Regions from separate parts of the Streptomyces sp. NPDC058239 genome, predicted to be linked through region 2. Evidence: riboswitches for the same ligand, from Rfam matches in the RefSeq annotation. Region 2 holds a riboswitch; the other holds the start of a gene.

Region 1 (15,840 bases), on a different contig from region 2:
ACCGCCCCGGTGGCCTTCCACCGCTTCCCACCGGAAGGTCTCCTGGACGACCCAGCCGCCCGGCTCGTCCGCGGATGCCCGTACGTAACCGTCCTCGGCGACCGACAGATACAGGCCTTCGGGAGCACGGAGGGTGATGACACCATTGCCCCAGTCGACGAGCGCCAGCTCGGACGGGGTGTCGCCGCAGGTCAGCGGCGGCAGGTCGGTACGGCCCGCGAGCAGCGCCGGGTCGAGGGCGCCCTGCGCACCCCGCGCCGGGTCGCGGTTGTCGTCGGTGGCGGGGATCTGCAGCCAGCCGTCCGCGCACCGCAGGCGGATCCGGTCGGCGCCCTCCGCGAAGACGACGTTGTCCGCGCCGAACCGTTCCCGTACTCCGTCGAGCGGTGTGGACCGGTGGATGAGGGTGCCGCTGTACCAGTCGAGCTTGCAGGCATCGGCGAGCAGCCCGACGACCGCGACCGTCTTCCCCGTCCCGGGATCGAGCGGCAGCAGGCCCTCGTTCTTCAGCAGGACGACGGCCTGTTCGGCAGCCTCCTGGGCGAGCGCTCGGTGCTCGGCGGTGTCGAAGAGGGCCGCTCCGGCGTCCGCGCCTGCCGCGTAGGGGTCGAGCTCCGGGTCGAACTCGCCCAGCGAACAGCGCAGTTCCAGCAGACGGCGTACGGCCGTGTCGATGTCGTGCTCGTCGATCAGGCCGCGCTCCAGCGCGCCGCGGATACGGCCGGTCATGACCGAGGAGTCCTGGCCGTGGTCGGTGAAGCTGTCGACTCCGGCCTTGAGCGAAGCCGCCGTGGCTTCCTCATGGGTGTCGAAGTAGTGCTCGGAGTCGACGAGGTTGGACGGCGCTCCGGCGTCGGAGCAGACCACCAGCGACCGGTCGGTCCAGCTGCGCAGCTGCTGGGACAGCAGCTGCGAGACATGATTGGGCCGCCCGTTGACCAGGTTGTACGCGGGCATGACCCCGGCCACCGCACCTCCCCGCACGGCGTCGCGGAACGCCCGCAGGTCGTACTCGTGCAGGACCCGCGGGCGGACCGACGAGGAGGAGGTGTCGCGGTCGGTCTCGTTGTTGTGGGCGAGCCAGTGCTTGAGCACCGGGGCGGTGCGCCAGTAGAGGGGGTGGTCACCACGCAGCCCGCGGGTGTACGCGACGGCGATGGCGGAGGTGAGTCCGGCGTCCTCGGAGTACCCCTCCTCACCGCGCCCCCACAACGGATGGCGCAGCAGATTCACCGTCGGGGCCCAGACATTGAGGCCGACCCGGTCGTCCTGGGCACGCTTGGCGCGGACCTCGTTGCCGACGGCCTCGCCGATCCGGCGGACCAGCTCGTCGTTCCAGGTGGCGCCGAGGCCGACGGCCTGTGGGAAGACGGTCGCCGGTCCCATCCAGGCGACGCCGTGCAGAGCCTCCTGACCGGTGCGGAAGGCTCCGAGCCCGAGCCGGTCCACCGGCGGCGCGAACTGGTGCAGCATCGCGATCCTCTCGTCGAGGGTGAGCCGCTGCAGCAGGTCGTCGATGCGCTTGGCGAACGGCAGTTGCGGGTCGCGGAAGGGCTGCGGTTGTTCCGTCACGTGCGGATCCCCTTGGAGAGGTGGGAGGTCTTTCGGCGCATGAGCCTCGACAGCGCTCCGGACGAGCTCCGTGTGAGGCTCGGCCGAGACCTTGAAGATCTTTCGATGCGCTTCGATGCTCCGTGGACAACCCCGCAGGTGTCAAGGGTGGGGACCGCCGGTGGTCCACAACCGCCCCCAGCTGTGCCGGGAAACGGTTGGGAAACAGGTCGGAGGAATCTCGAAACGGACTCTTGTGCGGCAGGGACGCTTCACTTAACCTCGCTGCAACATCGAAGCGCTTCGACAGAGCTTCGAACGGGCGTCTCTCGCCCTTGAATTGCCGGGACGGTGACCAGGTCCGTGACAGGTTCTGCCACCTCCTCAGCGAACCGCTTCACCTGCGGCCGGTCGACCGGCTCAGCCAGCTACGCCCCACCTCAGACACAGGAGCCGATCGGCGGACGCCCGCCGGGTGTCGTCCTGGTGCGCCTCGAAGGGTTGACGCAATGACGCCGAATTCCTCCCCTGCTTACACCGCCCCGAGCCGGCGGGGCTTCCTGGCTTCGAGCGCTTTCGCAGCGGTCGCCGTGGCCGGTGGAGCACCGCTCCTCGCCGCGTGCGGCGGCGGCTCCGGTTCCGGGAGCAAGGACGGCACGACGACGGGCAAGGCGTTGAAGAAGGTCCTGCCGAACTACATCCCGTCCAACCTCGTCGAGCCGGATGTGGCGAGCGTCAACGGTTCGAGTCCCGGGTTCACGAAGCTGCCCGAACCGCTGGTCTCCTCGGTGAAGTCGGCACCGGGCAAGGGCTCCGAGTTCCGGATCATGACCCCGCTGTGGGGCACTGTCCCGAAGAAGAACAACCCGTACTACACGGCGGTGAACAAGGCGGTCGGCGCGACGCTGAACTTCGACCCGCAGGACGGCAACACCTACCAGGACAAGATCGGCGCGGTGCTGGCCGGCTCCGACCTCCCGGACGCCATGACCATCCCCGGCTGGAACATGCAGGGGCAGATCCGGAACGCGATCAGCGCCAAGTTCGCCGACCTCAGCCCGTATCTGGCGGGCGAAGCGATCAAGAAGTACCCGAACCTGGCGAACATCCCCACCGGCGCCTGGCAGTACTCCGTCTTCGGCGGCAAGCTGCGCGGTCTGCCCATGCCGTCGCCGATCCTGGGCAACGCGATCTTCTACCGCAAGGACCTGACCGGCTCCGGCGCCGTACCGGGCAGCGCGGACGATCTGCTGGCCTTCGGCAAGGAGTACACCGACGCGAAGAAGAAGGTCTGGGCGTTCGACGACCTCTGGACCTGCATCCAGAAGATCTTCGGCCTGCTGCCCGACGCACCGCACTACTGGCAGCTGGAGAACGGCAAACTGGTCCACAAGATCGAGACGAAGGAGTACCGCGAGGCGCTCGCCTTCGCCCGCAAGCTCCACGACGGCGGATACGTCCACCCGGACGCCGAGGCCAACAAGGACGCCGACTCCAAGATCCGCTTCACCAGCGGACACGTAATGATGTACAACGACGGCACCGGTGGCTGGAAGGGCATGGTGACCGAACAGGCCACCGCCAACCCCGAGTTCGACATGCAGGCACTCGACTTCTTCAACCACGACGGCGGCAGGCCGGTGCTGTGGCAGGACGATCCGGGGTCCATCTTCACCTTCCTCAGCAAGAAGCTCTCCAAGGCGCAGATCGAGGAACTCCTCGGCATCGCCGACTTCGCGGCCGCGCCGTACGGCACCAAGGAGTTCATGCTCACCAACTACGGCGTGGAAGGCACCCACTACACGATCAAGAACGGTGTGCCGACCTTCACCCCGCAGGGCATCCAGGAGGCCCAGCCCTCCACCTTCCTGTTCCTCGCCTCGCCGCCGCACACCGTCGCCTTCCCCGACGAGCCGCAGTTGGTGAAGGACTACGCGGGCTGGATGGCGCGGCAGGCCCCGTACGTCAAGAAGCCGCTCTTCTTCGGCATGCAGATCGTCGAACCGCAGCGCTATGCATCCCTGTACACGCCCTTCGACGACCTGCAGAAGGACATCCGCCGCGGCCGCAAGAAGGTCAGCGACATCGACGCCGCGGTGACCACCTGGAAGAACAGCGGCGGCGACAAGCTGCGCGCCTGGTACCAGGACATTCTCGACAAGAACGGCTCCGGCAACTGACGCGTACGGGCGCTGTGCACCGTAAGTACGACAGCGAGGAGGCCGCCGGGCGCAGGGAAGCCCGGCGGCCGGGGCGGAGAGCACGACATGGGGAGCACACGGTGAAGCCACGGGCCACGGTTTCGACCGCTACGGATCCTGATGCCGGCGGGGCGGCAGCCCCGTCCGGCGGCGACGAGAGCGCCGGGCGCGACGGCAAGGGTGAAAGCCCCGGGGGCGGCGGAGACGGCCGGGCGAGCAGGTCCCGGACGATCGGCGGCCGCCGGGCCCGTACTGCGAAGACCACACCGACGAGCACGGGGGCGCAGGCAGGCGGCATCACATGGCGCCTGCGACTGCGCCGGGACCGCACTCTGGTACTGATGACGCTGCCGGCCATCGCCCTGCTGCTGATCTTCAACTACATCCCGTTGCTCGGGAACATCGTGGCCTTCCAGGACTACGACGTATACGACCTGGGAATCACCGGCAGCCCGTTCGTCGGCTTCGACAACTTCACACGGATCTTCGAGGATTACCGGTTCTGGCAAGTCCTCATCAACACACTGGTCATCTTCCTGACTCAGCTGATCCTCTTCTTCCCGATTCCGATCGTGATCGCCCTGCTGCTGAACACGATCATGAGTGCTCGGGTGCGGGCCTGGGTCCAGGCAGTGGTCTATCTGCCGCACTTCTTCTCCTGGGTGCTCGTCGTCACCGTCTTCCAGCAGATGTTCGGCGGCGCCGGCCTGGTCGCGCAGTGGCTGCGTGAACACGGGCATGAGGGCTTCGACCTGATGACCAGTCCGGGCTTCTTCAAGTTCCTCGTCACCGCGCAGTCCGTCTGGAAGGACGCGGGCTGGGGCGTGATCGTCTTTCTCGCCGCGCTCGCCGCCGTCAACACCGATCTGTACGAGGCGGCGGCAGTGGACGGTGCGGGCCGCTGGCGTCGCATGTGGCATGTCACACTCCCCGCGCTGCGCCCCGTCATCGCACTGCTCCTGGTCCTCCGGGTCGGCAGCGCCCTCAATCTCGACTTCGAGCAGATCCTGCTCCAGCGCGACCAGGTCGGCTCCGGCGCATCCGAAATCCTCGACACCTACATCTGGTGGACGGGCATCAAGACCGGCGACTTCGGCTACGCGGCCGCCGCCGGAATCTTCAAGGGGCTGTTCAGCGTCGCCATGGTGCTGGGTGCCAACAAGGTCGCCCACATGCTGGGCGAGCAGGGGGTGTACTCCAAGAAATGACGACTCTCCTGGAACTGGACAAGGACCCGTCGGAACCCGCCCCCGCCGATCCCCGCAAGGAATCCCCGCTCCAGCGGGCCCTGCGCATGGAGCCCCGCCCGGTATGGGAGGAGGAGCCGACCAAGGCAGGTCTCGCATTCAAGGGGCTCGGTCTCTTCGCGATCTGCGCGGTCGTGATCATCCCGCTCTGGGTGGTGCTCGTCACCAGCCTCTCCGACACCAGGGCGATCAACGACGCGGGCGGCCTGGTCGTCTGGCCGAAGAGCATCACCTTCGTCGCGTACAAGGAACTCCTCAGCGGCGGCGCCGTCACCAGGGCAGCGATGGTGAGCATCGGACTGACCGTCGTCGGCACGGCGTTCAGCATGGCGGTCTCGGTGCTCTGCGCGTACGGGCTGAGCCGGCGGGACTCCTACGGGCACCGTCCGCTGCTGATGATCCTGATGGCGACGATGTTCTTCGGCGCCGGACTCATCCCCACCTATCTGCTGGTCACGGGCATCGGTCTGAGCGACAGCTACTGGTCGATGATCCTGCCCAGCGCCATCAGCGTGTTCAATGTGCTGGTCCTGCGCGGCTTCTTCATGGACACCGCACCGGAGCTCATCGACGCGGCCCGTATCGACGGCGCCGGCGAATGGCGCATTCTGCTGCAGATCATCATGCCGCTGTCCCGTGCGGTGATCGCCGTGATCTCGCTGTTCTACGCGGTCGGCTACTGGAGCCAGTGGTTCAACGCGATGCTCTACATCCAGAACAGCGAGAAGTACCCGCTTCAGATGATCCTGCGCCAACTGGTCCTCCAGCACCAGGTGCCGCCGGGCGCCATGGGGGCGGCGGTGAGCAGCGGGCAGATCAACAGTCTCGCCGTGCAGATGGCGGTCATGGTGCTGGCGCTGGTCCCGGTCGCGGTGCTGTCGCCGTTCGTCCAGAAGCACTTCCAGAAAGGGATGCTGACGGGCGCCGTGAAGGGCTGACCCGAGATGCCCACCCCTGCCTGATTCGTCCTCCCCGCTCCCCTCACTGCTTCCGGAAGGTGTTCGCCATGCGCGCTTCGTCCGCGCCCACGCCCAGTCGTCGCACCGTGCTCGCGGGAGCGGCCGTCGCCGCCGCGGCCGTGGCCGTGCCGGTCGCGGCGCCTGCCGCTGCCGCCTCCGAACGCCATCGGGCAAAGGACGTCGAGCCGCACCGCTGGCGCACGGCGGCCATCGGCGGGACGGGCTTCGTCACCGGTCTGCTGTTTCACCCGGCCGTGCAAGGGCTGGCGTATGCGCGCACCGATATCGGCGGCGCGTACCGGTGGGACGATGTGCAGTCCCGCTGGACCGCGCTCACCGACCAGCTCGGCTGGGACGACTGGAATCTGCTCGGCATCGAGGCCCTGGCCATCGACCCGGCACACCCCGACCGTCTCTATCTGGCCTGCGGAACATATGCGCAGTCCTGGGCGAGCCCCGGTGCGGTGCTGCGCTCCGAGGACCGGGGTGCGACCTGGGCGCGTACGGACCTGGCGGTACGGCTCGGGGCGAACGAGGACGGCCGCGGTGCCGGTGAACGGCTGCTCGTCGACCCGCGCGACAGCGAGACGCTCTGGCTCGGTACCCGTCACGACGGTCTGCTGCGCTCCACCGACCGGGGCGTGACCTGGGCCCCGGTCGACTTCCCGGCCACCGCGTCGGCGGCCGGTCAGGGTGTCACGTTCCTCGTCGCCGCGGGCCGGACGGTGTACGCGGGCTGGGGCGACGGCGGCACGGCTCTCTACCGTACGACCGCTTCCGGAGGCTGGGAGACCGTGCCCGGTCAGCCGTCCGGAGACGTCGCGGCGTCGGGGGTGCCGATCCGGGCCGCGTACGACGCGAACTCCTCGACTCTGTACGTCACCTACGCGGATGCGCCGGGGCCCAACGGGCAGTCCGACGGGTCGGTCCACCGACTCGACACGCTGACGAACACCTGGCGCAATGTCACACCTGTCAGCCCCGAATCAGCCTCGGGCGACACCTTCGGCTACGGCGGGGTCGCCGTCGACGCGCGTCGCGCCGGCACGCTGGTCGTCACCACCAACAACCGCTGGTCGCAGATCGACACGGTGTTCCGCTCCACCGACGGCGGTGCGACCTGGAGCTCGCTCAAGGACGCTGCGGTCCTCGATGTGTCGGAGACCCCGTATCTGCGCTGGGGTGGGGACGCGGCCAAGTTCGGCTGGTGGATCCAGGCCGTCGCCGTCGACCCGTACGACTCGCTTCACATCATGTACGGGACGGGCGCGACGATCTTCGGAACCCGGGACCTGGTCCACTGGGCGCCTCAGATCCGTGGCCTGGAGGAGTCCGCGGTGAAGTTCCTGCTCGCCCCGGACCAGGGTGGTGCCCAGCTCCTCAGTGGGCTGGGCGACATCGGTGTGATGTACCACGACACCCTCGCCGCTTCCCCGGCACGCGGTATGGCGTCGAACCCGACCTTCGGTACGGCCACCGGTCTGGCCCTGGCCGCGCTCAAGCCTTCATACGTCGTACGCACCGGGTGGCCGTCCGGCTCGGCTGCGGCCGGCGCGTACTCCGACGACGGCGGCAGAAGCTGGCAGCCGTTCGCCGCCCAGCCGGACATCGCCGCCTCGGCGCCCGGACCGGTCGCGGTCGGGGCGGACGGGGCAACGCTGCTCTGGTCGTTCATCCACTGGGACGGCACGAAGTATCCGGCACACCGCTCGACGGACGGCGGTGCGACCTGGACCGAGGTCGCCACATTCCCCAAGGGCGGCACACCGGTTGCCGATCCGCTCGACGCCAGGCGCTTCTATGCGTACGACACGGACACCGGCGTCCTCTTCCGTTCCACGGACTCCGGGGCGACCTTCTACCAGGGCGCGACGGGGCTCCCCGCCGGTGACGTGCAGTTCCGGATCGCCGCCGCTCCCGGCCGTAGCGGTGACCTGTGGCTGTCCGCCAAGGACCACGGACTGTTCCGGTCGACGGACGGCGGCGCGGCCTTCGCCCACGTGGCCGGCTGCCAGGCCTCGCACGCACTGGGCTTCGGCAGGGCGGCCCCGGCAAGGAGGAAAAGGCGTCCTGGGCAACGATCCGGCACGACCGGCTATCCGGCGATCTTCCAGACCGGGCGGGTCTCCGCAACCTTCGACGGTGTGGCGGTGCTGCGCTCCGACGACGAGGGCGCCACCTGGATCCGGATCAACGACGACAGGCACCAGTGGGGCTGGACCGGTGAGGTCATCACCGGTGACGCCCGAATCCACGGCCGTGTCTATCTGGGCACCAACGGCCGTGGCATCCAGTACGCGGATCCGGAATGAGGAGCGAGAAGTCGATGCCGTCCTTGCGCGACGCAGCCCGTGGCCGCATCCTCTTCGGCGGCGACTACAACCCCGAGCAGTGGCCGGAAGAGGTGTGGGAGGACGACGTACGGCTGATGAAGGAGGCCGGGGTCAACTCCGTCACCCTCGGGGTGTTCTCCTGGGCGAAGATCGAACCACGCCCAGGAGCAAGGGAGTTCGACTGGCTGGACCGGCTCATGGATCTGCTGCACGCCCATGACGTAGGCGTCGTGCTCGCCACTCCGACCGCGTCCCCACCGCCGTGGATGGGTGCGCAGCACCCGGAGACCCTGCCGCGCTCCGAAGACGGCTCGGTCGTCTGGTACGGATCGAGGCAGCAGTTCTGTGCCAGTTCACCCGTCTACCGGCGGTATGCCGCCGCACTCACCGAGGACCTGGCAGCGCGGTACGCGAACCATCCGGCGCTCACGGTGTGGCACATCAACAACGAGTACTGCACGCACTGTTGGTGCGACGAGACGGCTGCCCATTTCCGTCGGTGGCTGCAGAACCGGTACGGAACGGTCGAGGCGCTCAACGAGGCGTGGGGCACGGCGTTCTGGAGTCAGCGCTACGACACCTGGTCGGAGATTCTGCCGCCCCGCAAGGCGCAGTACATGAAGAACCCCACGCAGGTGCTGGACTTCAAGCGGTTCACGTCCGACGCACTGCTGGAGTGCTATGTGACAGAGCGCGACATCGTCGCCCGGCACAGCCCGGACATCCCGGTGACCACCAACTTCATGCCGTTGTGGTCGGGGCAGGACGCCTGGGCGTGGTCGGCACAGGAGGACATCGTCTCCGTGGACATCTACCCGGACCCGAAGGACCCGCTGGGCGGCCAGTACAACGCGATGCTCGCCGATATGACGCGTTCGCAGGCCGCAGGTCCATGGATGCTGATGGAGCAGGCCGCGGGACCGGTCAACTGGCGCGGCGTCAACCATCCCAAGCCGGCCGGTCTGAACCGGCTCTGGTCGCTTCAGTCGGTGGCGCGTGGCGCCGATGCGGTCTGCTACTTCCAGTGGCGGCAGTCCCGGCAGGGCTCGGAGAAGTTCCACTCCGGGATGCTCACACACGCGGGTGAGCAGGGCCGCACGTTCCGGGAGGTCAAGGGGCTCGGTGCGGAACTGGCCACGATCGGCGCGGCGGTCAGTGGTACGGATGTGCCCGCCGATGTGGCGATCCTGCACGACTGGGATGCGTGGTGGGCCGGTGCGCAGGAGGGACGCCCGTCCGCGCTCCTCGACTACACCGAGGTGGTCCGGAGCTGGCACCGGGCTCTCTGGGAAACCGGCATCAGCACGGAATTCGCCCGCCCGGAAGCCGACTTGGGCCGGTTCAAGGCGGTGGCCGTACCGCAGCTGTATCTGCTCACCGATGCCGCGATCGACAACCTCGTCGGTTATGTACGGGGCGGTGGGACGCTGGTCTGCGGCTTCTTCAGCGGGGTCGCTGACGCCGACGACCGGATCAGGCCGGGCGGCATGGATGTGCGGCTGCGTGAGCTGTTCGGCATTCGTACGCTCCACGAGTGGTGGCCGCTCGACACGGACACGACGGTGGAGTGCGACGGATTCCGCGCCGGACTCTGGTCGGAGGAGCTGGAGCCGGAGCGGGGCACACAGGTGGTGTCCGCATACCGCGACGGCGAGCTCGCCGGGCTGCCCGCGGTGCTGCGCAAGGGCCGGGCCTGGTACGTATCGACCCTGCCGGAGCCGGAGGCGCTGCGCACCCTGCTCGGCCGGGTGGCCGAGGAGGCGGGCGCGCGTCCGGTGCTGGCCGGACTGCCTGCAGATGTGGAGGCGGTCCGACGGGGCGAGTTGCTCTTCCTCCTGCATCACGGGCGGTCCACGGTCACCGTTTCCGTTCCCGGTGAGCAAGTGGATCTGCTGACCGGCAGGGTGGTGGCCGGCAGTGTGGCGCTGGGCCGCTACGGCGCGGCCGTGCTGCGAAGCCGCGCCGCGCGATGAGCACCGGCAAGCGCTCCCGTGGTTCGCACGCCTGGACGGTCTACAAGGGGGACAACGGGTCCAACCAGGTCTTCTCGTTCCTGCGCACCTCGGACTCCACATCGGGCACGGTGGACATCCTGCCGATCCTGAAGTGGATCAAGGACACCAAGGGCTGGTGGGGCAACGAGACCATCGGTGACGTCCAGTTCGGCTACGAGATCACGTCGTCGCCCGGCGGCCTGGACTTCACGACGAACGGATTCAGCGTCTCGTCCGGCTGACCCGCCCGGAGCCGGCAGGGGCCGGCCCCCGCGCAGGAGCCGGCCCCCCGCGCGGGGGCCGGCTCGTGCGCACCACAGTCAGCCGACGGGTGCCGGCCCGCTGCTCTCCCGAACCGTCAACTCCGGGGCCAGCAGCTCCACTTCATCCGTTCCCCGCCCGCCCAGCTTCGCGACGACCTGCTCAACGGCGCGCCGCCCCATCTCCTGTGCCGGAATGGCGACCGAGGTGAGGCGGACCGATGCCTGCGCTGCCACCTGCTCGGGGCAGATGGCGACCACCGACACATCCTCCGGCACGGCCCGTCCCTGCTGACGCAGCAGATTGAGCAGTGGTTCCACGGCGGACTCGTTCTGCACGATGAACCCCGTGGTGCCCGGCCGCTCGTCGAAGATCCGGGCCAGGGTCTGGGCCATCGCCGCGTACCCGCCCTCGCAGGGCCGGTGCAGCACCCGCACACCGGCCTCCTGCGCCCTGGCGCGCACACCGTCCACGGTCCGCTCGGCGAACCCGGTGTGGCGCTCGTAGACGGCGGCCGCCTCGCCGATCACCGCGATCTCACGATGCCCGAGTGCGGCAAGGTGCTCCACACACAGCGCCCCGGTCGCCTCGAAGTCGAGGTCCACACAGGTGAGCCCGTCCGTTTCGGCGGGCAGCCCGATGAGCACTGCGGCCCGGTCGGTCTCACGCAGCAACGGGAGCCGCTCGTCGTGCAGTTCCACGTCCATCAGGATCATGGCGTCGGCGAGCGAGCTGCCGGCGATCCGCCGCACTGCGGCCGGCCCTTCCTCTCCTGTGAGCAGCAGGACGTCGTAGCCGTGCGTGCGAGCGGTGGTGGCGACCGCGATGGCGATCTCCATCATCACGGGCACATACATGTCGGTGCGCAGCGGCACCATGAGCGCGATGATGTTCGACCGGCTGCTCGCGAGCGCCCGCGCACCGGCATTGGGGTGATATCCGAGCTGCTGGATGCTCTGCTCCACCCGCTCCCGGGTGGACACCGAGATGGACCGCTTCCCGCTGAGGACATAGCTCACCGTACTCGCGGAGACTCCGGCATGCTGGGCGACCTCGGCAAGGGTGACCATTCAGGGCTCTCCATCACGGGACGACTTCGGGTACCGGGACACACGCCGACACGTACCGACCGGTTGGGCGAAGCGCTTCGAATTCGACCGGTTCAGTCTGTGACATGCGCAGATGGTTCCGAGCCTAAACCCGCCCGCACGAGCTGTCCAGAGAACTGTCGAAGCGCTTCGACACCGTTTTGCCGGTCACGCTGTCCACCCTGCACCGCGGCAGGACCGGGCCGGGACCGGTACGTCCACGATAGGCGGACGGGTCGGCTACAGCCCGTACGTCGTGCCGCCAATGGTCCGCCGCGGGTCGGGCGCCCGGGTCGCGCACAGCGGGCCGCCCTCGAAGCCGGCATTGACCAGTGCCGTTGCCCGGCCCCCGGAGTCCACCAGTTTCAGGGCATGCCACCGCGGCAGCCAGAACACTCGGCCGCGGTGCGCGGCGAGCAGTTCCCGGAGGAGTCCCGGCGCGTGTGTCCACACCTTCGGCAGGTCTTCGGCGAGGTCGAAGGTGGGGCGCAGCCCGATCCACCCGTCGGCACCGACATCACCCGAGGTGAGCAGGAGTTCCACGGCCCGGCCGGGCTCCTGGTGGCACTTCTTGGCGTGAATCCAGTGGACGTGGTGGCCGGGTCCATGGCTGGGGCAGTCGTCGTTCTCGATGAGATGGGGGAGCATGGTCGTTCGCCTTCCTGGGATCATGGACCCCAGGTGCTCTGCCCCGATGGTCCGCTGTTCCCCATGCGCCGAGCACGGGGCGGGTCGTCACCCGGAGCACCCGCAGCGGAGCGGGGTGCCGTCCAGTTAGCCGGGGCTGTGCACTGGAACTCATGACCTGCGATAACTGTATCCCACGGGCGGCGGTGGGCCGACGGGTGGTCAGACGCCCGGGACCGGTCAAGAGGGCGGGGGCATGAACACCTGCCCCCGCCCCACGGTCAGCCTGCCATCAGGGCCGGATCGCTCGTACCCGCCTCGCCCGTCTCGACGTGTCCGGCAAAGCGGCGCAGGAACGTGGTGTCCGTGTCGGAGACCACCGAGATGTCGTACCAGCGGCTGCTCCCCCGCAGGTCCACCGAGTGGTTCACGGTCGTGCCCGCGCGCACCGTGAACGTCTGGGCAGTGCCGCCGTATGCATCTTTCACCGTCAAATGAACGTCACCGGACCCCGTATGAGTCATCGTCAGATCGAGCTGCCCATTGGTGGCGTTGTGGCGGGCGGTCACCTCGGGCCCTGCCGCCTTGCCCGGCCCCTTGAAGGTACGCAGGAAGCCGTTCGGACCGTGCACGCTGAGGCTGGTCACCCCGTTCGAGTAGACCGTGTTCCAGGTGTCGGAGAGCGACTTGCCGGCCTCGGTGGTGTACGTCCACGGTCCGTCGGTACGGTTCGCGGACGTGACCAGGAAGTGTGCTCCGGCCGCGGCGCCGCCGCTGAAGGTGAGGCCGTATTTTCCGGTCGCCGGATTCGCCGAACCGTCCACGAACGGCGCGTACGGCAGCGGCCGGGTGGGCCGGGAGCCCGGTTCCTGTTTGGGAACGCTGCCGACGGCGGGCGGCACGGGCACATAGTCGGGATGCCGGTTGCGGTCCGGCGGCAGGTACCCGGCAGTGGAGGGCAGGGCGACGGGAGCGGTGTCCGTACGGCGGAAGTCGAACGCGGAGGTGAGGTCGCCGCAGATGGCGCGCCGCCAGGGTGAGATGTTCGGTTCCTTCACCCCGAAGCGACGTTCCATGAACCGGATGATCGAGGTGTGGTCGAACACCTCGGAGCAGGAGAACCCTCCGGTGCTCCACGGCGAGACGACGAGCATCGGCACGCGTTGCCCCAGACCGTACGGACCAGCGGCGTAACCTCCGTTGCCCGCGAAATAGTCGGCGGAGGTCGCCACGGTGGACAGCCCCTGTGCGGCCCCGGACGGCGGGTACGGCGGCACGATGTGGTCGAAGAAGCCGTCGTTCTCGTCGTACGTGATGAACAGTGCGGTCCTGCCCCACACCTCCGGGTTGGACGTCAGCGCGTCCAGCACCTGTGCGATGTACCAGGCACCGTAATTCGCGGGCCAGTTGGGGTGTTCGGTGAAGGCTTCCGGGGCGGCGATCCAGGAGACCTTCGGCAGGGTGCCGGCCTTCACATCGGCCTTGAGCATGTCGAAGAGCCCGTCGCCGTTCTTGGCGTCAGTACCGGTGCGAGCCTTGTCGTAGAGCGGATCGCCGGGCTTGGCATTGCGGTAGTTGTTGAAGTAGAGCAGCGAGTTGTCGCCGTAGTTCCCGCGGTAGGCGTCGCTGATCCACCCCCAGGACCCTGCGGCGTCGAGCCCGTCGCCGATGTCCTGATAGATCTTCCAGGACACCCCGGCCTTCTCCAGTCGTTCGGGGTACGTCGTCCACCCGTACCCCGCCTCGTCGTTCCCGAGCACGGGGCCGCCGCCGGTGCCGTCGTTTCCGGTGTATCCCGTCCACATGTAGTAGCGGTTCGGATCCGTCGAGCCGATGAAGGAGCAGTGGTACGCGTCGCAGACGGTGAACGCGTCGGCGAGGGCGTAGTGGAACGGTATGTCCTCGCGGGTGAGGTAGGCCATCGTCGTCGCCGACTTGGCGGGCACCCACTGGTCGTACGCGCCCTTGTTGAACGCCCGGTGGCCGCCCGCCCAGTCGTGGTTGAGGTCCTGGATGAACTGGAGTCCGAGGTTGTCGGCCGTCGGCCGGAACGGCAGCACTTCCTTGGTGCCGGAGGCCTGGTGCCACACCGGTTTGCCGCTGGGCAATGTCACCGGACGTGGGTCACCGAAGCCGCGTACACCCTTGAGTGTGCCGAAGTAGTGGTCGAACGAGCGGTTCTCCTGCATCAGCACGACGATGTGCTCGACGTCCTCAAGGGTGCCGGTGGCGCCCTTCGCCGGGAGGGATGCAGCGCGGGCGATGCTGTTCGACAGCATGGTGAAGGCGGCTGTGCCTCCGGCGAGTTGCATGAAACGGCGACGGTCGAGTTCAGCCATGGGTAAGGACCTCTGTGGGGTGAGGAGGCGTGGGGGCGAAAGCGACTGGAGTGTTCCAGAGTCCCCGGGGGTGGCGAAAGACCGTCGCGGTGTGGACACGGTGGCGATCCGCCGAACAGCAGTCGGCGGGCCGGTTCGTGACCGGTCCGGCGGGCACGAGCCCGCAGGGGCGAGGCATCGGCGCGAAGCCCGGACATGACATACCGATGTGAAGCACTGACCCGGAACGTTGACATGCACCGGCCGTACGGTGAATTCTGATGCGCGAATCTCCAATGTTCCAAGCATGTCTGCGCAGACATCACCTACTTCGTTGTTCGGTACGAACGGAGAACACTCCTTGCGGATCCTTCAGAACCGTCCCAGCCAGGCGGCGGTCGGCTCGCTGTCGGTGATCGTCCTCGCGCTCACCGCCCTGACCGTCCCGGCCACGCAGGCACAGGCCGCGGCAACCCCGTCGGGCACCCTCGACAGCGCCACGAAGAATGTGACATGGCAGAGCCCGGTCTACGCCAAGGGCACCGTCGACTCACCTTCCAAGTGCGGTACGGCCGCCGACGACCCGGACAACGCCGTCTGCGCCCGCTTCGATCTGACCGTGAACCCACCCGCGGGCCAGTGGGACGACAATCCCGAGGGCGGCGTCCCCGTCTCCATCCAGTGGGAGACGCCCACCGACGACTTCGACATGTACATCTATGACTCGGCCAATAAGCAGGTGGCGTCCAGCGCGGGCACAGCCGACCCCGAGTCCACGGTCATCCCGAAGGCATCCGGCACGTACCACGTGGTCGTGGTCCCCTACGACGTGCACAACAATTCCTTCAGCGGAAAGGCATACCTCCCCGAGGCCACCGACGCCGGAGACCTCACCGGTTTCAGCGGCTCGCACGGTACGTACGAGATGGAGGCCGGTGCGCTCAAGGCCCGCGCCGAGTTCTTCACCGACGACACACTGCGGCTGCAGGCATCCCCGGACGGCGTCCTCGCCGACCCGAAGGACAGCCACATGATCCGGCAGCAGCCCACGGCCCAACGGCACACCAAATCCTTCGACGCGGGGACCTACTACGGCATCCGCTCCAAGGACGTGGTGATGCGCGTCTACAAGAAGCCGCTGCGCTTCGGCCTCTACAAGGCCGACAACCGCACGGTCATCTGGCAGGAGGCCGACCCGCTGCGCTGGACCGGCGGCGGCATGCGACAGAGCCTGAAGCGCGGCACCGATGAACAGTTCTTC
Region 2 (15,840 bases):
CCACCCTCGAGACCACCGTTGACGGCGATCTGCTTGAGCGGAGCCTCCAGCGCCAGCTTGACGGCGTTGGCGCCGGTCGCCTCGTCACCCGAGAGCTCCAGCTTCTCGAAGACGGCCGAGGCCTGGAGCAGAGCCACGCCACCACCGGCGACGATGCCCTCCTCGACGGCGGCCTTGGCGTTGCGCACCGCGTCCTCGATGCGGTGCTTGCGCTCCTTGAGCTCGACCTCGGTCGCGGCACCGGCCTTGATGACGGCCACGCCGCCGGCCAGCTTCGCGAGGCGCTCCTGGAGCTTCTCGCGGTCGTAGTCCGAGTCGGAGTTCTCGATCTCGGCACGGATCTGGTTGACGCGACCCTGAACCTGGTCGCTGTCACCGGCACCGTCGACGATCGTGGTCTCGTCCTTGGTGATGACGACCTTGCGGGCACGGCCGAGCAGGTCGAGACCGGCGTTCTCCAGCTTGAGGCCGACCTCCTCGGAGATGACGGTGCCACCGGTGAGGATGGCGATGTCGCCGAGCATGGCCTTGCGGCGGTCACCGAAGCCCGGGGCCTTGACGGCGACGGACTTGAAGGTGCCACGGATCTTGTTGACGACCAGGGTCGACAGGGCCTCGCCCTCGACGTCCTCGGCGATGATCAGCAGCGGCTTGCCGGACTGCATGACCTTCTCCAGCAGCGGAAGGAGGTCCTTCACGTTGCTGACCTTGGAGTTGACGATCAGGATGTACGGGTCGTCGAGGGACGACTCCATGCGCTCCATGTCGGTGGCGAAGTACGCCGAGATGTAGCCCTTGTCGAAGCGCATACCCTCGGTGAGCTCCAGCTCCAGACCGAAGGTCTGGGACTCCTCGACGGTGATGACGCCTTCCTTGCCGACCTTGTCCATGGCCTCGGCGATGAGCTCGCCGATCTGGGTGTCGGCGGCGGAGATGGAGGCGGTCGAAGCGATCTGCTCCTTGGTCTCCACGTCCTTGGCCTGCTCCAGGAGGGCGGCGGAGACGGCCTCGACGGCCTTCTCGATGCCCCGCTTGAGGGCCATCGGGTTGGCACCCGCGGCGACGTTGCGCAGGCCCTCGCGGACGAGAGCCTGGGCGAGAACGGTGGCGGTGGTCGTACCGTCGCCGGCGACGTCGTCCGTCTTCTTGGCGACCTCCTTGACCAGCTCCGCACCGATCTTCTCGTACGGGTCCTCCAGCTCGATCTCCTTGGCGATGGAAACACCATCGTTGGTGATCGTGGGGGCGCCCCACTTCTTCTCAAGGACGACGTTGCGACCCTTGGGGCCAAGGGTGACCTTGACGGCGTCGGCGAGCTGGTTCATGCCGCGCTCGAGACCGCGCCGGGCCTCCTCGTCGAACGCGATGATCTTGGCCATGTGAAGTGGTCCTCCCGGACAGGGGTGGATTTCTCCGGACCGAGTGGCGCCCGCGACGGACGGCCTGCGTGTCCGGTGGTTCCTTGCCCCACCGGACCTGCGGGCCTCACCGGCCCGGTCCAAGTTCTGTCACTCTCACCTGGAGAGTGCTAACGCCAATGATTAGCACTCGACCCCCTGGAGTGCAAGCGCCTTCGAAGAAGGCTCGCTGAGGGGCGGCGGTCGGACGGCGGGAGGGCCAAGCTCGACGACAGCCGCTCACGGGCGGCCGCGGACGCAAGCGCACGGAGGGCCCGTACCCCAGGGGTACGGGCCCTCCGTGCGTGAGTAGTGTCGTTGGCCGACCGCGTCGAGCTCAGCCGACGGCGAGCTTGACCATGTCCGCCTGCGGCCCCTTCTGGCCCTGCGAGATCTCGAATTCAACTCGCTGACCCTCTTCGAGGGTGCGGTACCCGTCCATCTGGATCGCGCTGTAGTGGACGAAAACATCCGCACCACCGTCGACCGCGATGAAGCCGTACCCCTTCTCCGCGTTGAACCACTTGACGGTGCCCTGAGCCATGCCTAACTCCCCTATTACTGGCCCTTGCACAGGACCGCACTTCGCGGACCCGGGTCAGAACTCACCCCCCGACAGGAGAGGGTGCGTGCGCCGGAACGCGTCGACCGCGGCCGAATGTATCTGCCCAACTGCCCTCTGCAACAGGTCAATCGGACGAGAATTCTGGGCAGCACCGAACGCCCTAATATGAGGAATTCATAAGATTCCAGGGCAAGTCGGGCCAGGCAAAGGCGACTTATGGCGCAAGGAGATCCAACACTTTGGCTGCTTCTTGTCGCGGCCGGGCGCATTCTCATATGCGGGCGGCACGGGCAGCTGGGGGGACTTCCCACACTGTACCGCGCTCAACCATGCAGAATTGCCCCCTCCGCTTCTCTCGCGGAGGGGGCAATACAGATAACGCTGTGAAGTCGGACGGACGGTCAGCAGCCGCCTGCGACTGCCGGGATGATCGAGATGCCCGCGCCGTCCGGCGTCGCCGTCTCCAGGCCGCCCTCGAAGCGCACGTCGTCGTCGTTGACGTACACGTTCACGAAGCGGCGCAGCTTGCCCTGGTCGTCCAGGACGCGGGCGGCGATGCCCGGGTGGTTCTGCTCCAGGGACTCGATGACCTGGGAGAGGGTCGAGCCCTCGGCCGGGACCTCGGCCTGGCCGCCCGTGTAGGTGCGAAGGATGGTGGGGATGCGGACCTTGACGCTCATGAGGGGTGCCTTTCTTCGGTCTCGGGTGGTCAGCTGGCGGCGAGGCCGGCGGCGCGGAACGCGTCCAGGCTCGGGCGGATCGTCGCGGTCGCCTGCGAGGTGGCGGCCACCGCGTCCAGCGTCTTGAGGCCGTCACCGGTGTTGAGGACGACGGTGGTCAGCGCCGGGTCGAGCAGACCGGCCTCGATGAGCTTCTTCGTCACGCCGACCGTCACCCCGCCTGCCGTCTCCGCGAAGATGCCCTCGGTGCGCGCCAGCAGCTTGATCGCGTCGACGACCTGCTCGTCGTCGACATCCTCGACCGCGCCGCCGGTGCGGCGGGCGATGTCCAGGACGTACGGGCCGTCGGCCGGGTTGCCGATCGCCAGGGACTTGGCGATGGTGTTCGGCTTCTGGGGCCGCACGACGTCGTGACCGGCCTTGAAGGCGGTGGAGACCGGGGAGCAGCCCTCGGCCTGGGCGCCGAAGATCTTGTACGGCTTGTCCTCGACGAGACCGAGCTTGATCAGCTCCTGCAGACCCTTGTCGATCTTCGTGAGCTGCGATCCGGAGGCGATCGGGATGACGATCTGGTCGGGCAGCTGCCAGCCGAGCTGCTCGCAGATCTCGTACGCCAGGGTCTTGGAGCCCTCGCCGTAGTACGGGCGCAGGTTGACGTTGACGAAGCCCCAGCCCTCGCCGAGCGGGTCGCCGATGAGTTCCGAGCAGAAGCGGTTGACGTCGTCGTAGTTGCCCTCGATGCCGACCAGCTCGCCGCCGTACACCGCGGCCATGACGACCTTGCCCTGCTCCAGGTCGTGCGGGATGAACACGCAGGAGCGGAAGCCGGCGCGGGCGGCGGCGGCGCCCACCGCACCGGCGAGGTTGCCGGTGGAGGAGCAGGAGAGGGTGGTGAAACCGAAGGCGCGGGCGGCCTCGACGGCGATGGCGACGACGCGGTCCTTGAAGGAGTGCGTCGGGTTTCCGGAGTCGTCCTTGACGTACAGGCCGCCGGTGACGCCCAGCTCGCGGGCGAGGTTGTCGGCCTTGACCAGCTTGGTGAAACCGGGGTTGATGTTGGGCTTGTCCGCGACATCGGCGGGGACCGGCAGCAGCGGCGCGTAACGCCAGATGTTGTCGGGTCCGGCCTCGATGCGCTTCTTCAGCTCGTCGGGGGAGCCGCTCGGCAGGTCGTACGCCACTTCGAGCGGCCCGAAACAGGACGCGCAGGCGAAAATGGGGCCGAGCTCGAAACGCTCGCCGCACTCGCGGCAGGAAAGCGCCGCGGCGGGTCCGAGGTCGACAGCTTCGGCGGAAGAATTGGTGCTTGCTGCAACAGTCTGCACGGCCATGATGGCGGAGGCCCTTTCTCCTCATCTTCCTTGCGACGCATTTCGCCACAAGACGGAATTGGCACCTTCCCCACCGTGACCTCGCGGTCGGCGGGAGGGTTGCCGGGACTTCAACGGGCCGTTCCCTCAGTCCCTCTGGATGAGCGCTGTGGCACTGGATCATCGATCCAGGCATTTATTGGCGGACTGACCCCGACATGCGACGGCCATCCGCGTTGTTCAAGACTGTAACCGAAGCACCGGACAGTTGAGATAGTCGTCCGAACCGCGAGATGGATCACATACAGGGAGTATCGACCGTGCTGGAAGAGGTCGAACGCTGGCTGGCCAGGCGTTCCTGGTCGGCCGCCGACCGCCCGCTGGACCGCGTCCTGGCCGCCAAGGCCAGGGACCCGCGCCGCGGGAGCGTGAGCGTCGTACTGCCCGCGCTGAACGAGGAGGCGACGGTCGGCCGGATCGTTGCGACCATCCGGCGCGAGCTGATGGAGAAGGTCCAGCTGGTCGACGAACTCGTGGTGATCGATTCCGGTTCCACGGACGCCACCGCGAAGGTGGCCCGGGAGGCCGGCGCCCGGGTGGTGCACCGGGACGAGATACTCCCCCGGATACCCGCCGTGCCCGGCAAGGGCGAGGTGCTGTGGCGGTCGCTCCTGGTGACCGGCGGTGACATCGTCTGCTTCATCGACGCCGACCTGAAGGACTTCTCGGCGGACTTCGTCTCCGGCATCGTCGGCCCGCTGCTGACCGACCCGAACGTGCAGTTCGTGAAGGCGATGTACGACCGCCCCCTCGGTGACACCGCAGGTCAGGGCGGTCGCGTCACCGAACTGGTGGCCCGTCCGCTGCTCAATCTGCACTGGCCGCAGCTGGCCGGTTTCGTTCAGCCGCTGGGCGGGGAGTACGCCGTGCGCCGCTCCCTGCTCGAACGGCTGCCCTTCCCCGTCGGCTACGGAGTGGAACTGGGCCTCCTGGTCGATGCGCTGCACACGGTGGGTCTGGACGCGCTGGCCCAGGTCGACGTAGGGGTGCGCAAACACCGCCACCAGGACGGGCAGGCGCTCGGGCGGATGGCGGCGACGATCTACCGGACAGCTCAACTCCGGCTGTCCCGCGGTCACTTGGTACGGCCTTCGCTCACCCAGTTCGAGCGTGGCGAGGACGGCTTCGTACCGCACACCCATGCGGTGGACACCGAGGAGCGGCCCCCGATGCGCGAGATCGAGGAGTACGTTTCGCGCCGGGCGGCCTGACTTCGCACGTTTGGGCGGTTCGTGATCGGGCTAGATTCCGCAACATGGTCTCCGAGCACGAAGCCCAGCCCGCTGCCCAAGTCCTCGTTGCGTCCAACCGCGGCCCGGTGTCGTACACCCTCGCCACGGACGGATCACTCGACGCGAAGCGCGGCGGCGGCGGGCTCGTCTCCGGGCTGAGCGCCGTCAAGGACAAACTGTGGGTGTGCGCCGCGCTCGGTGACGGGGACCGGGAGGCGGTCCGGCGCGGGGTCGGTGAGCAGGGCGTACGGATGCTCGACATCGACGCGGCCGTCCACGCGGACGCGTACAACGGCATTGCGAACTCGGTGCTCTGGTTCGTCCACCACATGCTGTACCAGACGCCGCTGGAGCCGGTCTTCGACGCGGAGTTCCGGCGGCAGTGGGCGTCGTTCGAGACGTACAACCGGGCCTTCGCCGAGGCGCTCGCCGAGGAGGCGGGCCGGGGTGCGGCGGTGCTGGTGCAGGACTACCACCTGGCGCTGGTGCCCGGCATGCTCCGCGAACTCCGCCCCGACCTGCGGATCGGCCACTTCTCGCACACCCCGTGGGCGCCCGTCGACTACTTCCGTCTGCTCCCCGACGACATCGCCGAGCAGCTGCTGCACGGCATCCTGGGCGCGGACCGGGCGGCCTTCCTGACCCGGCGCTGGGCGGATGCGTTCATCGGCTGCTGTACGGAGATCCTGGGCGGCACCGGCCGGACCAGGATCGGGGTGCACGGGCTCGGCGCGGACGCGGACTTCCTGCGCGCACGCGCGCACGAGGCGGACGTGGACGAGCGGATGGCGGCGCTGCGGGAGCAGGTCGGCCCGGGGCGGAGGACGATCGTACGAGTGGACCGGACGGAACTGTCCAAGAACATCGTGCGCGGCCTGCTCGCGTACCGCGCGCTCCTGGAAGAGCGGCCGCAATGGCGTGAGCGCGTCGTCCATGTCGCCTTCGCATACCCCTCTCGGCAGGACCTGGCGGTGTACCGCGACTACACGGCCGAGGTGCAGCGGGTCGCCGACGAGATCAACGCCGTGTACGGCACGGCGGGGTGGACGCCGGTCGTGCTCCACGTCAAGGACGACTTCGCCCGCTCGCTCGCCGCGTACCGGCTGGCCGACGTGGCGCTCGTCAACCCGATCCGCGACGGCATGAACCTGGTCGCCAAGGAGATCCCGGTCGTCTCCGACCACGGCTGCGCGCTGGTGCTGTCGCGGGAGGCGGGGGCGTACGAGGAGCTGGGCAGCGACGCGGTCGTGGTGAACCCGTACGACGTGTCCGCGACGGCGGCGGCGCTGCACGAGGCTCTGACGATGGCGGACGACGAACGGGCCGCGCGCACGGAGCGGCTGGCCGCGGCGGCGGTGGCGCTGCCGCCGCAGCAGTGGTTCCTGGACCAGCTGGACGCGCTGCGGCGGGAGTGAGCCGGCGCGGGCTAGAGCTGTCGCGCCAGGGCTGCCAGGAAGCCGACGACGGCTCCCGGGCCGTTCAGCAGCAGATCGGCCCGCTCGGCCAGTTCGGGCACCTCCGCGCTGCCGCTGCAGACCAGCAGTCCCGGGATGCCGTCGGGGCCCTCGGTGCGGAGCTTCTCCACGGCGGCGTACGCCGCTAGGTCACCCAGGTCGTCACCCGCGTACAGAACGGACTCGGCGTCCAATTCCCCTACGTACTGCGTGAGCGCCACGCCCTTGTCCGTGCCCGGCGGGCGCAATTCCAGGACCAGGCGACCCGGTTCGACGATCAGCCCGTGCCGGGCGGCGAGCTCGCCGAGGGGGCCGCGCAGGACCTCGAACGCGGCCTGCGGGTCGACGGCGCGGCGGGTGTGGACGGCGAGCGCCTGGCCCTTCTCCTCGATCCAGGTTCCGTGCCACGAATCGAACCGGTCGAGCACGCCCGGGAGTTCGGCGCGGACCGCAGCCACGCCGGGGTGCGGGGCGGGGGCGTGGACGGTGCCGGAGACGGCGTCCCAGCGTTCGGCTCCGTAGTGGCCGAGGACGACGAGATGGTCGAGTCCCGGTACTCCGGCGAAGCCGCCGTGCCGGACCGCGACGCCGGCCGGGCGGCCGGTGATCACGGCGATGGAGGCCACTTTCGGGGCGAGCGCGACGAGCGCGTCGACGGCGCCGGGGTGGGCGCGGGCCTGTTCCGGGTCCGGGACGATGTCGGCGAGGGTCCCGTCGAAATCGAGCGCGACGACGGCACGGTCCGGGCGCGCGAGGATCGCGGCCAGGGCTTCTCGGCCGGGTGGGGTGGTGGGGGTCGGGAGCTCGGACGGGATCTCGCTCGGCACGGGTACGTGCGGATTGCTGCCCATGGGGCCGAGCCTATAGGCGTACCGCCGGGCACAGCCATGGGCGACGTGGCATACGGGCGGCGTCATGATCACCGTCTCCCGCCGAGCGGGTGCCGGTCAGCGACGCCCCCGTTTCGCGTCGCGGACCCGGCGCAGGCGGTTCACCGTCACCGGGTCCTCCTCCAGCGCGCGGCGGTCGTCGAGAAGCGCGTTCAGCAGCTGGTAGTAGCGCGTGGGCGAGATGCCGAGCTGTTCGCGGATCGCGCGCTCCTTCGCCCCGGGCCCGGCCCACGACTGCCGTTCGACGGCGAGCACGGCACGGTCCCTGGCGGAGAGGCCGACGGGGCCGTCCGTGTCGTCGGGGCCATTCGGGGGGGCGCTCATATCAGCCAACATATCGCCCGGACGGAGAGCCGCCGCCCGTTACTCCGCGTCCTCCGCCGCCCTCGCGTCCTGTGCGATCTTCCCCAGCACGTTCTCGGGGCTCGCGTTCGGCGCGACCGCGTCGCCGATGTTCTCCTTGATCGACTCGCTGGCACGCGCCCAGGACGTCTTGCCGAACGGGTAGAACTCCGAGTTCGGCAGCGCGGCCAGGAACTTCCACAGCGGCTTGTACTTGGGATCGGACTCCATCGCCGCGGAAGCGCTGTCGGTGACCGGCAGCAGGCCGTACTCGTCGGCGAAGTCGATGACGTTCTTGTCGGTGAACACGTAGTCGAAGAACTTGCCCGTCTCCACACGGTGGCCGCGCTGCTTGAAGCCCATGATCCAGTCGGCGACGCCCATCGACCCCTCCGTGGGGCCGCCGATGCCGGGCAACGGCACCATGCCGACGGAGACGCCCTTCTTCTCGGCCTCCTGCATCAGCGTCGGGTGCCCGTTCAGCATGCCGACCTCGCCGCGCGTGAACGCGTCGAACGCCTTGCCCCGGTCGAGCTTGCCGGGGGCGACGGGGCCCACGAGGCCCTTGTCGACCAGGTTCGTCTTCAGCCAGTCGAACGTCTTGACGTTCTCGGCCGAGTCGATCTCGTACGAGCCGACGTCGTCGATGTAGCCGCCGCCCCCGCTGAGCAGCCACATCATGGTCTCGGCCTGGGACTCCTCCGGACCGAGCGGCAGCGCGATCGGGTACGTCACACCGCGCTGCTTGAGCACCGCCGAGTCGTTGCGTATGTCGTCCCAGGTCTGCGGGGCATCGAGGCCCGCCTGTGCGAAGGACTTCTTGTTGTAGAAGAGCAGTCGGGTGCTGGCGACGAACGGCAGTCCGTACTGGTTCTGGTCCACGCTGCCCGCGTCGGCGAGGCGCGGCAGGAAGTTGGCCTGGGTGGGGATGCTCAGCATCTCGTCGGTCCGGTAGAGCTTGCCGGCCTTGGCGTAGTCGGCGTACGCGCCGATCTGGGCGATGTCGGGGGCCTGACCCTTCTTCACCATCTCGGCGACCTCGCGGTCGACGTCCTTCCACGAATAGACGCTGACATCGACCTTGATGCCGGGATGGGACGCCTCGAAGCCCTTCACGAGCCCGGCCCAGTACTTCTTGGAGCTGTTGGCCGCGCTGTTGCCGTAGTCCGCCGCGACGAGCTTGAGGGTGACATCCCCCGATCCGCTGTCGCTGCCGCCGCATCCCGACAACGTTGCCGTCAATCCCAGTGCGACCACAGCCGCCGTCAGTCCCAAGTAACGCCGCCGCACAGCCCAGTCCGTCCTCGTCCATTTGCGTCATCCGCGCCGGCCACGTCCTCGTGGGGGCCTCCGGATGAGCTGCGATCCTCCCCCGAGCGATCGTCGAAGGTCTACACCACCGGTGTATCGCTTTGGCAACGTACCCGGACCCGTGTCCGGTTGACGCCCGAGGCCATTGCCCTTGACCTGCGCCGACTGCTAAGTAGGTTTCGGCGCAAGGCCGTTCATGGTCCGGACCTTTACTCCGCTGCTGTACCGCACCGCCCGCATCGTTACCGTTCCACGCCGCAAGGAGCCGTCCAGCATGTCCCGTACCGCATCAGAAATTGCCACCCAGCCCGACTGCTGGCGGCGTGCCGCAGAGGCGGGGGCGGTGTTCGACGGGCTGCCGCGGCCGGGTGAGCGGGTCGCCGTCACCGGGTGCGGCACCTCCTGGTTCATGGCGATCGCGTACGCGGCGCTGCGCGAGGCGGCCGGTCAGGGCGAGACGGACGCGTATCCCTCGTCGGAGTTCCCGTCCGGGCGTCCCTACGACCGGGTGGTGGCGATCACCCGCTCCGGTACGACGACCGAGGTGCTGGAGCTCCTCGGCGAGCTGCGCGGCAAGGTCACCACCGTCGCGCTGACCGCCGACCCGAGGACGCCGGTCATGGACGCCGCCGACGCGGTGGCCGTACTGGACTGGGCGGACGAGGAGTCGGTCGTCCAGACCCGTTTCGCCACCACCGCGCTGGCCTTTCTGCGGGCCGGCCTGGAGGCGTCGGGTCCGCTTCCGGCCGGGGTGAAGACGGTCGCCGCTGCGGCGGTCGACGCGGAGCTCGCGGTGACGGAGCCGCTGGACGAGGCGGTGGTCTCGGCCGAGCAGTGGACGTTCCTGGGGCGCGGCTGGACGTACGGCCTGGCCCAGGAGGCCGGGCTGAAGATGCGTGAGGCGGCGGGTGCCTGGACGGAGTCGTACCCGGCGATGGAGTACCGGCACGGCCCGATCTCGATCACCGGACCGCACCGCGTGGCGTGGGTGTTCGGCCCGCTGCCGGAGGGGCTCGCCGGCGATGTGGCGCAGGTGGGCGGCACGCTGGTCGCGCATGCCACCGCTGACCCGATGGCGGATCTGATCCGCGCGCAGCGGCTGGCCGTCGAGCTCGCGGAGTCGAAGGGGTACGACCCGGACCACCCGCGCAATCTCTCGCGCAGCGTGATCCTTTCGTCCTGAGCCCGCTGTCCGGGTCCACTGCTGCGGGGTCGCGGGCGCGATTTTGTATGGAGGCGCAACAAACCACGATAGTGGACTAGACCTTTTGGGGTTCGTCGGGCGAAACTGTTTCCCGTGAAACACGTCATCGCCCTCGATGTGGGCGGCACCGGAATGAAGGCCGCACTGGTCGGGGCCGACGGCGCCCTGCTGTACGAGGCTCGGCGGGCGACCGGCAGAGAACGCGGTCCCGACGCCGTCGTGGAGTCGATCCTCACCTTCGCCGCGGACCTGCGGGCGTACGGCGAGCAGCACCTCGGCGAAAGCGCTGTCGCGGCCGGTGTCGCCGTGCCCGGCATCGTCGACGCCGAGAACGGGATCGCGGTCTACGCCTCGAACCTGGGCTGGCGCGACGTACCCATGCGGGAACTGCTCGGCGAGCGGCTCGGCGGTGTCCCCGTCGCGCTCGGCCACGATGTGCGCACCGGCGGACTCGCCGAGGGCCGGATCGGCGCGGGCAAGGGCGCCGACCGCTTCCTCTTCGTGCCGCTGGGCACCGGCATCGCCGGGGCCATCGGCATCGCGGGCACCATCGAGTCCGGCGCGCACGGGTACGCGGGCGAGATCGGCCACATCGTGGTCCGGCCGGACGGCCCGGACTGCGGCTGCGGCCAGCGCGGCTGCCTGGAGACCCTGGCGTCCGCCTCCGCGGTGACCCGGGCCTGGGCCACGGCGTCCGGCGATCCGACGGCGGACGCCGCGGATTGCGCGAAGGCCGTGGAGTCGGGCGACCCGGCGGCCGTGGAGGTCTGGCGCAACGCGGTCGACGCGCTCGCCGCCGGGCTGGTCACCGCGCTGACGCTGCTCGACCCCAGCACGCTCATCATCGGTGGCGGTCTCGCCGAGGCCGGGGAAACCTTGTTCACACCACTCCGTGCGGCCGTCGAGGAACGTGTCACGTTCCAGAAGCTGCCCCACATCGTCCCGGCGGCCCTCGGGGACACCGCCGGATGCCTGGGCGCAGGGCTGCTCGCCTGGGATCTTCTCTCCACGGAGGTATCCGCCTGATGGCCGGACGCGCAGACAGCACAGTTCTCGCAGGTGCCCGGGTGGTGCTTCCCGCCGGGACCGTCGAGGACGGCCGGGTGATCGTCGAGGGCACCCGGATCGTCGGCAGTGCGGCGGAGGGCGCCCGGACCGTCGACCTGAGCGGCCACTGGGTGGTCCCGGGCTTCGTCGACATGCACAACCACGGCGGCGGCGGCGCATCCTTCACCTCCGGCACCGTGGACGAGGTCCTCACCGGTATCCGCACCCACCGCGAGCACGGCACCACCACGCTGGTCGCCTCCACCGTCACCGGGGAGATGGACTTCCTCACCCAGCGGGCCGGTGTCCTGTCCGAGCTGGTCGAGCAGGGCGACCTGGCCGGTATCCACTTCGAAGGGCCGTTCATCTCGCCGTGCCGCAAGGGCGCGCACAGCGAGGATCTGCTGCGCCACCCGGACCCGGCCGAAGTCCGCAAGCTGATGGACGCGGCGCGCGGCACCGCGAAGATGTTCACGCTCGCCACCGAACTCCCGGGCGGCATCGAGTCGGTGCGGCTGCTCGCCGAGCACGGGGTGATCGCCGCGATCGGGCACACCGACGCGACGTACGAGCAGACCGTCGAGGCGATCGACGCGGGCGCCACCGTCGCCACGCACCTGTTCAACGCCATGCCGCCGCTCGCCCACCGCGAGCCCGGCCCGATCGCGGCCCTGCTGGAGGACGAGCGGATCACCGTCGAGCTGATCAACGACGGTACACATCTGCACCCCGCCGCCCTGGAGCTGGCCTACCACCACGCCGGCGCCCACCGCGTCGCGCTGATCACCGACGCCATGGACGCGGCCGGCTTCGGCGACGGCCGGTACCAGCTCGGCCCGCTCGCGGTCGAGGTCAAGGACGGCGTCGCGCGGCTGGTCGAGGGCAATTCGATCGCGGGCTCCACACTCACCCTGGACACCGCGTTCCACCGGGCCGTGACCATCGACAGGATCCCGGTCGGCGATGTCGTGCAGTCCATCTCGGCCAACCCGGCACGGCTGCTCGGCGTGTACGACAAGGTCGGCTCGCTGGACCCGGGCAAGGACGCGGACCTGGTGATCCTGGACGCGGACTTCGCGCTCAAGGGCGTCATGCGCAAGGGCGAATGGATCGTCGACCCCCAGATCGGTTGATTTGACCCGTTATTGACGGCGGGTCGAATACGTAACGAAGAGACGGCGGTTGGTCCGGAGGTCTGGGCCGACCGCCGCCTCTTTGACATGATCGCCTGGGAAACAGGCAGAGAAAGCGCATTCCGTCCAAGGATTCGCGCTCCAGAGCAGGGATCGAGGGAGCGGCCGCGGTGATCCTCACGGTCACACTGAATACGGCACTCGACCTGACGTACGGCGTCCCGGAGCTCGTCCCGCACGCCAGTCACCGCGTCAGCGACATGTCCGAGCGGCCCGGCGGCAAGGGCCTCAACGTGGCCCGGGTGCTCTCCGCCCTCGGCCACGAAACCGCAGTCACCGGCTTCGCCGGAGGCCCCACCGGAGCCGTGCTGCGCGAACTGCTGGCCGTCGGCCTGCCGCCGCGGAACGCGGACACCAGGACCGAAGACGGTGCCACGCCCACCGCCGCGCCGATCACCGACGCCCTCGTCACCGTCGCCGGGAACACCCGTCGCACGATCGCCGTCGTCGACCGGGCCACCGGCGACACCACCCAGCTCAACGAACCCGGTCCGCTCGTCACCGCCGACGAATGGACCGCCCTCCTCGGCCGGTACGAGGAGCTCCTCACCGGGGCCGACGCCGTCGCCCTCTGCGGCAGCCTGCCGCCCGGCATCCACGTCGGCGCCTACGCCGAACTGGTCCGCCTGGCCCGCACCGCCGGTGTCCCCGTACTCCTGGACACCAGCGGCGAACCGCTGCGCCGAGGCATCGCCGCCCGCCCCGACCTGATCAAGCCCAACGCCGACGAACTCGCCCAGCTCACCGGCTCCCGCGAGCCGCTGCGCGCCACACGCGACGCCCGCCGCCGCGGTGCGCACGGGGTCGTCGCGTCACTGGGCCCGGACGGCATGCTGGCGGTCACCCCCGACGGCGTCTGGCAGGCGTCCCCGCCGGCCAAGGTCCTGGGCAATCCGACCGGTGCGGGCGACTCCGCGGTGGCCGGGCTGCTGTCCGGCCTCGTCGAGGGCCTGAGCTGGCCGGACCGGCTGCGGCGGGCGGTGGCACTGTCGACGGCGACCGTGCTCTCCCCGACGGCCGGTGACTTCGACCGCGCGGCGTACGAGGAGCTGCTGCCGCGCGTCGGCATCGAGGAACACACAACGGCGGCCTGAGGCCGCGCCCGTCCCGGACCCGCGTTCAGCTGGTTCGAAGAAGTAGCAAGAGGTCAGCATGCCGCTCGTCAGCACCGGTGAACTCGTCTCCGCCGCCCAGGCCGAGGGACGCGGGATCGCCGCCTTCAATGTCATCACGCTGGAGCACGCGGAGGCCATCGCGGCCGGAGCGGAGCGGGCCGGAGCGCCCGCCATCCTGCAGATCTCCGAGAACGCCGTGAAGTTCCACGGCGGGCGGCTCTGCGCCATCGCAGCCGCGGCCGCCTCCGTAGCCCGCACCTCCGGCGCCCCCCTCGCGCTCCACCTCGACCATGTCGAGTCCGTGGAGCTGCTGCACCAGGCGCACACGGAGGGCTTCGGCTCGGTGATGTTCGACGCCTCCAAGCTGCCGTACGAGGAGAACGTGCGGGCCACGGCCGAGGCGGTGGCGTGGGGTCATGAGCGCGGCATCTGGATCGAGGCCGAGCTCGGCAAGGTCGGCGGCAAGGAAGGCGAGGCCCCGCTCGACGCCCACGCCCCCGGCGTCCGTACCGACCCGGCCGAGGCCGCCGCGTACGTCCGCGACACCGGGGTGGACGCCCTGGCCGTCGCGGTCGGCTCCTCGCACGCCATGACCGAGCGCACCGCCGCCCTGGACCACGGCCTGATCGGCCGGCTGCGCGACGCGGTCCCGGTCCCGCTGGTGCTGCACGGCTCCAGCGGTGTCCCGGACGACGAGATCCGCCAGGCCGTCGCCTCCTCCGGCATGGTCAAGATCAACGTGGGTACGGCGCTGAACACGGCGTTCACCGGCGCGGTGCGGGCCTACCTGGCCGAGAACACCACGGGCGTGGACCCGCGCAAGTACATCGCACCGGGCCGCGAGGCGATGGCCGCGACGGTGGCGGGGTTCCTGAGCCTGATGGGCTGACGGCCCGCACGCAAAAGCGGTCCGGCCCCCACACCTTCGGGTGTGGGGGCCGGACCGCTCACGTACGGGTCAGCGGCGCTTCACGTGACCGGCCTTCAGCGACAGCTGGTCCAGGTTGGCATCACACTGATCGCCCTCGTTGCAGGAGATCATCAGGGTGTTCGCACCCTTGGTGAGGTTGAGCCAGGCGAACGTGGTCGTCCAGCCCTTCTCCAGGTCACCCTCCGGCGCGTGCGCGTAGTTCTCCATGTTGATGCCGCGGGGGGCCTCGGAGTTGACCGTGAGGGACATCTTGGCGTCCTTGCCCGGTACGCCGTACGTCACGAACAGCGTGTACGCACCGGCCTTCGGCACCTCGACCGACCAGGTTGCCGACCTGCCGACCTCGTTGAGGTTGATGTACTGGCCGTTGGCGCTCTTGGCACCCTTGGTGGTGTTGTCCAGCTGGGCCGTGCCGCCGAGCTTCAGCGTCGCCGCGTCCTGCTCGGGGAGCTCGACCGGGGCCTCGGAGCTCGCGGACTCCTTGGGCTTCGGGGACTCCTCGACCTGGCTGCCGGGTCCGGCAGAGGTGGTGGCCTCCTCCTTCTTGTCCTTCTTGCCGGCGTCCGCGAGCAGCGCGGCGCCGATGCCGATGAGCACGACCAGGACCACCGCGACGGCGCCGATCAGCAGGCCCTTGGTGTTCGGGCCGCCCTTACCGGGGCCGCCGGAGCGGCCGCGGCCGCCCTGCTGCGGGACATGCGCGGTGGGAGCGCCGCCGGGGTACGTCTCCGGGGCGGCGTACTGCGCGTTCGGCTGGCCGTACGGCTGCTGCGGCACCTGCTGCCCGTACTGACGCTCGCCGACTGTCCGCACCTGGTTGTACGAGGTCCGGGGCACGCCGGGCTGCGGGGCCGCCGGACCCGGGTAGCCGTAACCGCCCTGCCGTGGCGGCTGGGCGCCTGCTGCCTGTCCGTCCTCGTACAGGTAGCCGAACGGATCGTCGTCCTCGGGCTTGCTTGCGCCGTTGTTCCCGGCCGTCATCCCTGGGTCACTCCTCACCATGTCGCCAGCCGTCGCCGAATTTCGCCAGCCGTGGCCGACCGGCCGAGCCTACCCCGAACGGACCGCACCAAGAATTGCCGCCGCACGTCCTGGAACCGCGACGGGAT

The links. A riboswitch is a leader RNA that binds a small molecule or an ion and turns the genes downstream of it on or off. The one in region 2 is predicted to bind S-adenosylmethionine.
Region 1: it holds a riboswitch for S-adenosylmethionine, as region 2 does, so the genes downstream of both, ACFVYE_RS07985 (hypothetical protein) here and thrC (threonine synthase) in region 2, are expected to answer to the same signal.

The regions. Positions count from the first base shown of each region.
Region 1 is NZ_JBHVWS010000004.1:189,618-205,457, reverse strand. It holds gene ACFVYE_RS08025 (glycoside hydrolase family 3 C-terminal domain-containing protein) at 1-1,572, opposite strand, end outside; gene ACFVYE_RS08020 (extracellular solute-binding protein) at 2,061-3,731, shown strand; gene ACFVYE_RS08015 (ABC transporter permease) at 3,833-4,960, shown strand; gene ACFVYE_RS08010 (carbohydrate ABC transporter permease) at 4,957-5,937, shown strand; gene ACFVYE_RS08005 (1,4-beta-glucanase) at 6,006-8,270, shown strand; gene ACFVYE_RS08000 (beta-galactosidase) at 8,285-10,264, shown strand; partial or broken gene ACFVYE_RS07995 (hypothetical protein) at 10,285-10,527, shown strand; gene ACFVYE_RS07990 (LacI family DNA-binding transcriptional regulator) at 10,606-11,616, opposite strand; gene ACFVYE_RS07985 (hypothetical protein) at 11,875-12,282, opposite strand; SAM riboswitch class IV at 12,331-12,440, opposite strand; gene ACFVYE_RS07980 (phosphocholine-specific phospholipase C) at 12,543-14,600, opposite strand; gene ACFVYE_RS07975 (TIM-barrel domain-containing protein) at 14,941-15,840, shown strand, end outside.
Region 2 is NZ_JBHVWS010000064.1:28,770-44,609, forward strand. It holds gene groL (chaperonin GroEL) at 1-1,379, opposite strand, end outside; gene ACFVYE_RS40560 (cold-shock protein) at 1,735-1,941, opposite strand; gene ACFVYE_RS40565 (MoaD/ThiS family protein) at 2,364-2,642, opposite strand; gene thrC (threonine synthase) at 2,672-3,973, opposite strand; SAM riboswitch class I at 3,992-4,119, opposite strand; gene ACFVYE_RS40575 (glucosyl-3-phosphoglycerate synthase) at 4,273-5,223, shown strand; gene ACFVYE_RS40580 (trehalose-6-phosphate synthase) at 5,268-6,659, shown strand; gene otsB (trehalose-phosphatase) at 6,671-7,549, opposite strand; gene ACFVYE_RS40590 (DUF3263 domain-containing protein) at 7,646-7,912, opposite strand; gene ACFVYE_RS40595 (extracellular solute-binding protein) at 7,952-9,205, opposite strand; gene ACFVYE_RS40600 (SIS domain-containing protein) at 9,516-10,424, shown strand; gene ACFVYE_RS40605 (ROK family protein) at 10,539-11,471, shown strand; gene nagA (N-acetylglucosamine-6-phosphate deacetylase) at 11,471-12,625, shown strand; gene ACFVYE_RS40615 (1-phosphofructokinase family hexose kinase) at 12,796-13,779, shown strand; gene ACFVYE_RS40620 (ketose-bisphosphate aldolase) at 13,838-14,689, shown strand; gene ACFVYE_RS40625 (carbohydrate-binding protein) at 14,759-15,712, opposite strand.